Regions from separate parts of the Agarivorans sp. OAG1 genome, predicted to be linked through region 2. Evidence: predicted binding sites of a transcription regulator. Region 2 holds the regulator's gene; each other region holds the start of a gene.
The links. The regulator MetJ, encoded in region 2, represses methionine synthesis genes. The targets are predictions, from matches to a motif close to TAGACGTCTAGACGTCTA.
Positions count from the first base shown of each region.

Region 1: the regulator MetJ is predicted to act here: its motif matches at 1,829-1,846, upstream of metF (methylenetetrahydrofolate reductase).
Region 3: the regulator MetJ is predicted to act here: its motif matches at 1,254-1,271, upstream of metE (5-methyltetrahydropteroyltriglutamate--homocysteine S-methyltransferase).

Region 1 covers NZ_AP028990.1:4,155,765-4,159,049, forward strand. The annotation lists gene OAG1_RS18935 (hypothetical protein) at 1-602, opposite strand, end outside; gene metF (methylenetetrahydrofolate reductase) at 911-1,813, opposite strand; gene greB (transcription elongation factor GreB) at 2,000-2,479, opposite strand; gene OAG1_RS18950 (substrate-binding domain-containing protein) at 2,546-3,285, opposite strand, start outside.
Region 2 covers NZ_AP028990.1:406,662-409,946, reverse strand. The annotation lists gene metB (cystathionine gamma-synthase) at 1-1,101, opposite strand, end outside; gene metJ (met regulon transcriptional regulator MetJ) at 1,254-1,553, shown strand; gene OAG1_RS01930 (hypothetical protein) at 1,782-2,150, shown strand; gene OAG1_RS01925 (hypothetical protein) at 2,633-3,163, shown strand.
Region 3 covers NZ_AP028990.1:935,740-939,024, forward strand. The annotation lists gene OAG1_RS04335 (LysR substrate-binding domain-containing protein) at 92-1,015, opposite strand; gene metE (5-methyltetrahydropteroyltriglutamate--homocysteine S-methyltransferase) at 1,285-3,285, shown strand, end outside.

The DNA of each region.
Region 1 (3,285 bases), 1.0 Mb from region 2:
ATTGCTGTGCCACTACCGCCTTTTCTAACGTTATCAGCAAAGTTGTTAGACTCATTATTTGGTTTCCAGCCAATTTTTTTCAAAAAGGGATTATCAGTAGAAGCTATATTTGAGAGATGTGCGTAAGGGTTGAATGTAAAGCGGCCTTTCTTAAATCGCTTGGCATTAATACTCTGTATAAAATTAGAAGCGGGATCAAAAACTTTAATAGTAAAAGATAATGAAAACAAAAGTAGGTTGAATAGCAGCGACAAAATAATAATCGAATAATCATCATGAGTGCTAATCCAAATTCTGGCATTGATATCGTAAATAATCCACACAGCAAATAGAAACAGAAATGCTTGCCATAAAAGATAAATAATTCCTAATTTACGCTTAGCTTTAAAGTAAAATGAAAACATAGATATGAAAACAAATGCTAAGTTTGATATCCAGAAAACATTAGTATCTACTGAGTCAAAAGCCGGATTAATAATTGTTAGTACATTACCAAAACTCCACGTAACCCCAAGAATAAAAAGAAAAGTTTCTAAATGGATGTTTTTTGTATTCAATTTTACTGTGCCGTTTCTGAAAAAAGTAATTGATTGCCGCTGCATTAAAGTAACGCTTAAAGCATTCCTAAAACCAAAACATGAATAGTCACCTCGTATGATATGCATCTTAACGATTACGCTCTAAACCTAGATAATAAAGCCGTGAAGTGAATCTCAAATTTCAGTTTATTCTGCTTAAAGAACTGAACGAGTTAAAGCTGCTCCCAATCGCATACCCTAGGTATCAAAAATTATTGAAGTCAATCTCTAAACTAATAAGCGTTTGAAGATAATCTACTGTTATTGACTACCTACCCAGACCAAAAAAGCCTAGCATTGCTAGGCTTTTTATCTATCAGCTGTATTCGTCACTAAGCAGGCACTGCCTCCGCCGGGCGAACTCCTAAAGTGTGGCAAATAGCGTAAGACAATTCCGAGCGGTTAAGCGTGTAAAAGTGAAAGTCTTTCACTCCTTCGCGCGATAATACTTTAACCATTTCAATAGCAACACTGGCGCCTACTAGGTTTCGAGTAGTTTGGTCATGCTCTAAGCCAGCAAACTGATTGTGTAGCCATTTTGGCACTTTTACATTGGCAAAAGAGGCAAACTTTTTCAGGGTATTGTAGTTAGATACTGGCAAAATACCGGGTACGATTTCCCCTTCAATGCCGATTGCTGCACAGCGGTCACGAAAGCGTAGGTAGCTTTCTACATCAAAAAAGAACTGGGTAATGGCGCGGTTGGCACCGGCATCCATTTTACGTTTAAGTGCCAGCAAATCAGCTTGGGCACTTTTTGCTTCTGGATGAATCTCTGGGTAAGCCGCTACCGAGATATCAAAATCAGCTTCTTCTTTTAACAAAGCCACCAAATCGCTGGCGTACATTTGCGGCTTGGCTGAACCTTCTGGTAAATCACCTCGCAGTGCCACAATGTCTTTAATGCCACTGTTCCAGTAATCGCGAGCAATTTGGCGCAACTCATCAGGCGTTGAGTCGATGCAGGTTAAATGCGGTGCAGCTGCTAAGCCTGTGCGGTCTTTAATCGCTTTAATCACCTTGTGAGTGCGGTCTCGAGTGCCCGAATTAGCGCCGTAGGTTACAGATACAAACTTAGGCTTTAAGGTTTGCAAACGCTCGATAGACGACCACAAAGTTTGCTCCATGGTCTCGGTGGTTGGCGGGAAGAACTCAAAGGACACGTTAATATCGCGGTTAAGCTCACTTAAGCTTTGATTGAGTGTTTCGATTTGTTGCGCGTTGTGAAATCCCATTGACCTTCTCCGTTAAAGACTTTTAGACGTCTATACCGCTAGATACTAAAGAGAAGACAAAGTAAGTCAACGCTATTCATCTTAAACATAGCTTTAGATGAATTATTTTCAACATCGGGATTTTAGCCGCTAACTACTCGTTAAATATGCATTAAGGCAAATAGTTAGCTAACAGAATTAGCTCCGCTACTCGAAAGGAGTGTATTGAATAAGATTAATCCACCACTCTTTAGTGCCAGAGGGCGTTTTTACAAACACATCATCGTCAACTTGTTTGCCGATAAGCGCCCGAGCCATAGGAGAGTCGATAGTGATGTAACCCAGCTTTGGGTCTATTTCATCGGTGCCAACAATGCGGTAGCGAACGATATCGCCTTCATCATTTTCCAGCTCAACCCATGCGCCAAAAAATACTTTGCCGTTTTGTTGGGGGTGATGGTCAACGATTTCTAAGGCATCTAAGCGTTTGGTTAAGAACCTTAATCGAGAATCGATGCGGCGAAGCTCTCGCTTACCTTCTTTGTATTCCGCGTTTTCTGAGCGATCACCCAGTGCTGCGGCTTCGGATACTGCTTGAGTTACTTGTGGGCGTTTAACCTTCCACAAATACTTTAATTCTTCATCGAGTTTATGCCAGCCAGGGCGAGTGATTAAATTGGTTTTCATAGCTACGTAATTAAGTCTGCCTAAGCCGATTATAAACGACTTAGGCAGCAAACTCGCAAGCTTTAACTAGAGGATATGTGCTTGGGTGGTTTCGCGTTTCACCAATTCAACTGGAGGAATACGGAAGTTGTTGCTAGCACCACCATTTAGCATGTCTAAAATGGTTAAGGCGGCAGCATAACCGGTATCAAATATGGGTTGACGCACTGTAGTTAGCGGCGGAATGAAAAACGCCGAGCCCGGCACATCATCAAATCCAATCACCGAAACCCGCTCTGGCACTGGTCGCTTGGCTTTGTATAAAGCCAACATTGCACCATGTGCGGTTAAATCATTAGAAGCAAAAATAGCACTAAACTGACGCTTGTTGGTTAACAAACGTTGCACCGCATCAAAACCGCCTTGTTCGGTAAAATCGCCCTGCTCAACCAGCTGCAGCTTCACAGGCAAACCTGCATGCTCCATAGCCTGGCAATAACCTTCATAACGTTGCTGAGCGTCGGGATGCCCCTCGGCACCTTTAATGTGCACAATCTCGCGGTGGCCCAATTGAATAAGATGATTGGTGGCCATGTAAGCGCCCACTGAGTTTTCAATCTTTATCGAACGTAAGCGGGCTGCTTCTAACTCACGGCCTAAAGCAACGATGGGTCTTTTCTTTGAAAACTCGACCACCTGTTCGTCACTCAACCCGCCAGTTACGATGATAATTCCATCCACCGAGCGCGATAACAACAGCTGCATCGACTCCATTTCTTCTTCGCTATTCCAGTGGCCCGTTACAATAATATGTGAGTAACCTTGAG
Region 2 (3,285 bases):
GCCTACCGATACCCGCAATAACTGATTAGAAATGCCAGCCTCTGCTAGCGCTTCTGCCGACATCGCAGCGTGCGTCATGGTAGCCGGATGAGCAATTAGACTCTCTACGCCACCTAAAGATTCCGCCAAAGAAAACAACTGTAAGCTTTTTAAAAACTTAACCATTTGGCTTTCTTCTAAATTCAATTCAAAACTGAACATAGCACCAAAGCCTTTTTGCTGGCTTTGCGCTAAAACATGCCCAGGATGCTCTGGTAAACCAGGATAGTAAATCGCGCCCACCGCTTCTTGCTGCTTTAAACATTCCACCAAGGCTTGGGCGTTTTGTTGGTGTACATTCATACGTGCTTTAAGGGTACGCAAACCACGTAAGGTAAGGTAAGAATCAAAAGCCGACCCCGTTAAACCTAAACAGTTAGCCCACCACGCCAATTGCTCGGCCAGTTCTTCGTTGGCCGCAACCACCATACCTGCTACAACGTCGGAGTGACCATTAATGTATTTAGTGGCCGAATGCACCACAATGTCGGCACCTAACAAAATTGGCGTTTGCAAAGCAGGCGACAAAAAGGTGTTGTCTACTACCACCAATGCGCCTGCAGCATGTGCCTGCTCGGCAATCGCTTTAATGTCTACTATTCGAAGCAAAGGGTTACTTGGGGTCTCTAACCACACTAATTTTGGCTTTTTAGCCAATAACTGAGTTAAAGCTGCATCATCGTTTTGATCAACAAAAGCTACTTCAAAGGCATTCTTCTTAGCTAGGCTGTCGAATAAACGGTAGCTACCACCGTAACAATCATGCGGCGCAACCAATAAATCACCTGGCTCAAGCAAGGCGGTAACAAGGTTAACCGCCGACATACCGGTGTTAGTAATTACCGCACCAGCGCCATGTTCTAAATCGGCAATGGCCTCGGCTAAAATGTGGCGAGTAGGGTTACCTGAACGGCTGTAATCAAACTGGCGTTTTTGGTTAAAATCAGCAAAGCTGTAGTTACTCGACAAATAAATAGGCGGCACTACCGCACCGTGTTGGGTATCACTTTCAATACCGCTGCGCACTGCTATAGTAGCTGCTTGTAGATCTTTTAAAGACATTGCTGATTTACTCCCTCAATTTATCCTGCCACTTTACCACCAGCAAAAAAGACGTCAACACTTCTAGACGTCTAAATGTCTTTGCTGTTGGATTGCTAAGTCGCATTTCCCCCGTTACAATAGGGTCTCTTTAGTTTGGTGTGTATTGCAGAATGTCTACAGATTGGAATGGTGAGTGGATCAGCCCTTACGCTGAGCACGGTAAAAAAAGCGAACAAGTAAAAAAAATCACAGTATCTATCCCACTAAAAGTGCTAAAGATATTGACCGATGAGCGAACCCGTAGACAAATAAATAACCTACGCCACGCCACCAACAGTGAGCTACTTTGCGAAGCATTTTTGCACGCCTACACAGGCCAGCCGCTCCCCGACGACGCCGACTTGCAAAAAGACAAGCCAGACCCGGCCTTAGAAAAAGCCGCCCAAGCAGAATTGGATAAAGAAGATTAACATTTTACAAAGCCGCTCACCGAGCGGCTTTTTTATTGCCTAAACCCAGCGTACAACAAACTATTTTCACCAACTATTACTCATAAACTGTAATCAAATTGGGGGCTTACCGGTCTGTAAACAGGCTCTTAATTTAAAATAGGTAAAAGGATGAAAACGTCGTACCCTCCTCAGTTAGCCTCAAAACTATCACTTGGTCTTTTATGTTTAAGGCTAAGCATTGCCCTCGTGTTTACAATATGGGCTTTAGATAAAGTACTTGTGCCAGAGCATGCAATAAAAGTGTTCTCTGGCTTTTACGGATTAAATTTAACCACCAATACACTTATTGCCATGGGGCTTGCACAACTCGCCTTTATCGCAGCCTTTACCTTAGGTTTATGGAAAAACATTACCTACCTTGCGGTATTGGTACTGCATGCTGGTTCAACATTTTCTTCATTTGCTAAGTATCTAGACCCATTCAATAACTTATTGTTCTTTGCAGCTTGGCCAATGCTCGCTGCATGCTTAGCTCTCTATTTGCTGCGAGATTATGACACTTGGACTTTGGGTAAAGCTCACTCTTTAGAGCAGAGAGAAGAAGCCAACAACTAAGTACTAATTGATAAAACGAAGCCGCTGATTAAGCGGCTTTTGTTGCTTTATCTTACCTAAGGCTACGCTTGCCTCCATTTGCTTTATTTCTCATCTGTTAGCTAAACGCACCCGTTTCGCCTAACGGCGACGTCATTTTCTTTGAACAACCAAAGAAAACGAAGCAAAAGAAGGGTTGCCCCGCATTACCTTCCTCCTATGTTCAAGCGCACAAAGCGATGCTTTGTTTACATCTGTGCTTTCACCTCAGTTTAAAGCGCGCCTGCGCAACTCGGCGATAATGAAGGAATAGAAAGAGTAGGATAACTTGAGTTGATTTGCGCAAAGATGATAGTACGTTATGACGTTCGATCTATCTGTTAAACAAAGCATAATTTGATCTTTGCTCTCTGATCCGCAACCTTGTGCTCAGTTGGCTTTCGCGCATAGAATAGCAATGGTCAGCTTATGCTGACAAAATGTGGAAGGAATCAATACTACAGATGATAACGAACGTAAGGTGTAGAAGCTGCAACAAGAAAGTTGACACCAAAACCTTAAGATTGGCTGAAGACAAATACATATGCCAATCGTGTTTCAATGGCCTATTCAAAGAGTCGTTTATCCCTGAGACCTTGAGAAGAACATTTACGCCGAAAGAGAGTAAGACTCAAGGAAAAGAACCCTTTAGCTCATCTGCACTTTATGGCTCGCTAAAAGTAAAAGAGCAAACGCCAAACTATCTACTTTTAGCTAGATCTAGAAGGAAGCTAATTGAAAACATTGTAGTGAGATTTGTAGTCGTCATTTTGTGGTCTTTGATGCTCTTTAGTTTTCCTGACAACCAAGACGCACTGATAAAATTAGTCAGCTCTAATGCGGCATTAGCATCAAAAGATATTTTGTCAGCCGTAATTTTTTTACTCTTCATGATAGTGCCAGTGCTAGTGATAGTTGACTCTTTTCGTGTCTTTAAAACTATTGCAGCAGGACAAAAATATGAATTTAAAAAGATTGCTTATCTGTTTTTGTGAATAACAAAAAAACATTGGATTTTACAGACATTGAGTGTGTAAACATTCGAGTAATTTATGATAACGATGGTGCAGATGTATACCGTCTTTCATTATCACTAAAGCGTGGTGGAAGATTCTTC
Region 3 (3,285 bases), 530 kb from region 2:
TATGCCAAAAGTTAAAATACGAGCTGGGAGCTTTCCTTATGTTATTAAAAGTAAACTCTTTTTGGCGGATCCGTCAAATCAAATTGACGCTTTATTTATGCTTAAAGCTTAGTGCTCTGCTGCCTTTTAGTTGGCTGAGTGCTTGTTGCAAAATAAGTTCAACAAAATCTTTTAGCACTGTACTTGATTGAGCGTTTTTACTAAAAGCTGCGTACATGGGACGCCATAAGGCTTGTTCAAACGACAACAAGTGCACAAATTGTTGCTGCGCATAATGCTCTACAGCCCAATAAGGCATCGCTGCCACTCCCATTCCTGCTGCGACCATTTGCAGTAACATGGCTGGGTTATCGGCGTGTTTCCATTGTTTTACAGCTACTTGGCTGGGCTGAAGAATGTAACGATATAAGTCTAAGCGTTGTGGCGTTACCGGGTAACTAATGATGGTCTCTTGGCTCAACTGGGAGGCTTTTACTGTCGCTTGGCTGCTTAAGCGGTGTTGAGCTGGACAAATAAGTACCATTTCATATTCAAACAAAGGCTCAAAGTGGATTTGCTCCTCTGGGCTTACTTCAGACGTTAGTAGAATGTCAGCTTCCCCACGTTGTAACAAGGGCAGGCCGTTATAGTCTTTATCTTGGCAAAAATGGCTATTTACCTCTGGCCAAGTTTGCTGAAATCGCTGCAAAGCTGGTAATAGCCATTGAAAACAAGCATGACAATCAACACTAATGTTTAAACGTGTTTGCTGTTGTTGGGCGGCGCTAAATTGTTGCTCGGTTTGTTCAATTAAAGGCAGTACTTGCTGAGCTAAATTAAGCAGTTGCTGGCCGTGTTGAGTAAGTTGCAAGGGCTGCTGCTTTCTTAACACTAGGTGACTATTGATGCGTTGCTCTAAGTCTTTTAGCTGGTGAGATAGCGCCGAATCTGTAATAAACAACTTAGCAGCAGCTGATTTTAAAGAAGAGCTAGCAGCAATAGCTTGAATGCAACGTAAATGCTTTATCTCTAACATTTATCTGACTAGCTCCTTTAAGTGTTTGGGCGAATTTGCAGCTTAGGTAGTTCAGGTTTGTTTGTACATATAAGTGCCAAGTTAGATGGCTTAACATGAATATTTTTCAATATAGGTATGGGGATCGCTTTAATTCTGTATAACCAGTTTTCACTGGATTAAGCAGAGTTGAGAGAAATTCAATTTAACTTGATGGCTTTTCAATTGTGTTGAGGCCTCGCTCTGGTCAATATGGATTTATACATCTAGACGGCTAAAAGGATATTGATATGAGCACTACTCACGTATTGGGTTACCCAAGAATTGGTAAGCAACGAGAACTAAAATTTGCTTTAGAGAGCTACTGGCGTGGTGACTCTTCGCAGCAAGAGTTATTACAAGTTGGCAAAAATATTCGCCAACAAAACTGGCAAGCGCAAAAAGACAGCGGTCAAGCTTGGGTGACCGTAGGCGATTTTGCTTGGTACGACCAAGTACTAAATACCTCATTATTGTTAGGTAACCTGCCTAAGCGTCATCAGTCTGAGCAAATTAACCTAGATAGCATGTTTGCAATTGCTCGTGGCCAACAGGGCTGTGGCTGTAATCATGCGGCATCAGACATGAGCAAATGGTTTAACACCAATTACCATTACATTGTGCCGGAGTTTTCTGAAGATAGCGTATTTAGCCTACAGTGGCAGCAACTGTTTGATGAGATTCGCGAAGCATTTGAGCAAGGCCATGCAGTTAAGCCAGTTATTTTGGGGCCTGTTTCTTACCTGTACCTAGGTAAAAATGACGACCAAGCAGCCAGTGATTTTGACCGTTTGTCGTTATTGCCACAGTTGTTAACGGTTTACCGCGAGATCTTCCAAGCTATTGCTGATTTAGGTGTGGAGTGGGTTCAAGTGGACGAACCTATCTTGGGCCTAGAGCTCGATTCGAAATGGCAAGACGCATTGTTAGCTGCTTATCAAACAAAGCTAAGCCCCACTAAGTTGCTTTTGACCAGCTATTTTGCAGATGTGTTAGACAATGCCGAGGTGATTAAGCAATTGGCGGTAGACGGGCTGCATTTAGATTTATCTGCTGCTCCACAACAGCTTGAGCAAGTGCTGACTTGGTTACCTGAGGCATGGATACTGTCTGCTGGTGTGATTAATGGTCGCAATGTATGGCGAGCAAATTTGCCAGAGATTATCGAGAACTATAGCTCACTTAAAGTTCGTTTAGGCGAGCGCTTGTGGCTTGCCTCGTCTTGTTCTTTGTTGCACAGCCCGCTTGATCTAGAGAGTGAAACGGACTTAGGTGATGCTAAGTATCGTTTGGCTTTTGCGGAGCAAAAACTATCTGAACTGCAAATACTGGATGAAGCGCTAAACGGTGAAGCTGACGCCCTGCGGCTATCTCGCCAATACAGCGCCGCTTTGCAAAACCTTAGCAAGAAAAACAACTCCAGCTTGCAGCAGCGAATTAGCGCCTTAACCCCGGCTGAGCGTGAGCGTACTTTAAATTTTGAACAGCGCCAAGAGATTCAGCAGCAAAGTTTGCAATTGCCACCCTTGCCAACCACTACCATCGGTTCATTTCCACAAACCAATGAAATTCGCCGTCAGCGTCGCGAATATAAAGCAGGACAACTAAGCCAAGCTGATTATGATGCTGCGCTTGCACAACATATTAAGGATGCCATTGAGCGTCAAGAGCGCTTAGATTTGGATGTGTTAGTGCATGGTGAAGCCGAGCGTAACGACATGGTTGAGTATTTTGCTGAGCTATTAGATGGCTTTATTGCTAGCCGCTTTGGTTGGGTGCAAAGTTACGGTTCGCGTTGTGTAAAACCAGCAATTATTGTAGATGATATCGAGCGCGCTAAACCTCTTACCATTGAGTGGAGCAGTTATGCGCAATCCTTAACTAACAAGCCGGTTAAAGGCATGCTAACTGGCCCGGTGACTATTTTGACGTGGAGCTTCGCCCGAGAGGATATTAGCCGCGCCCAAATCGCCGAGCAAATCGCTATCGCGCTTAATGATGAAGTGGCCGAGCTGCAGCAAGCCGGTATTCAAGTTATTCAAATTGATGAACCTGCTATTCGCGAAGGTATGCCGCTTAAACGCAGCCAATGGGATGACTATTTAAACTGGGCGGTATCGGCCTTTAAGTTGTCAGCCGCTAGCGCCAAGCCAGAAACGCAGATCCATACTCACATGTGTTACAGCGAGTTTAATGACATTATGCCGGCGGTTGCCGCATTGGATGCCGACGTATTAACCATTGAGACTTCT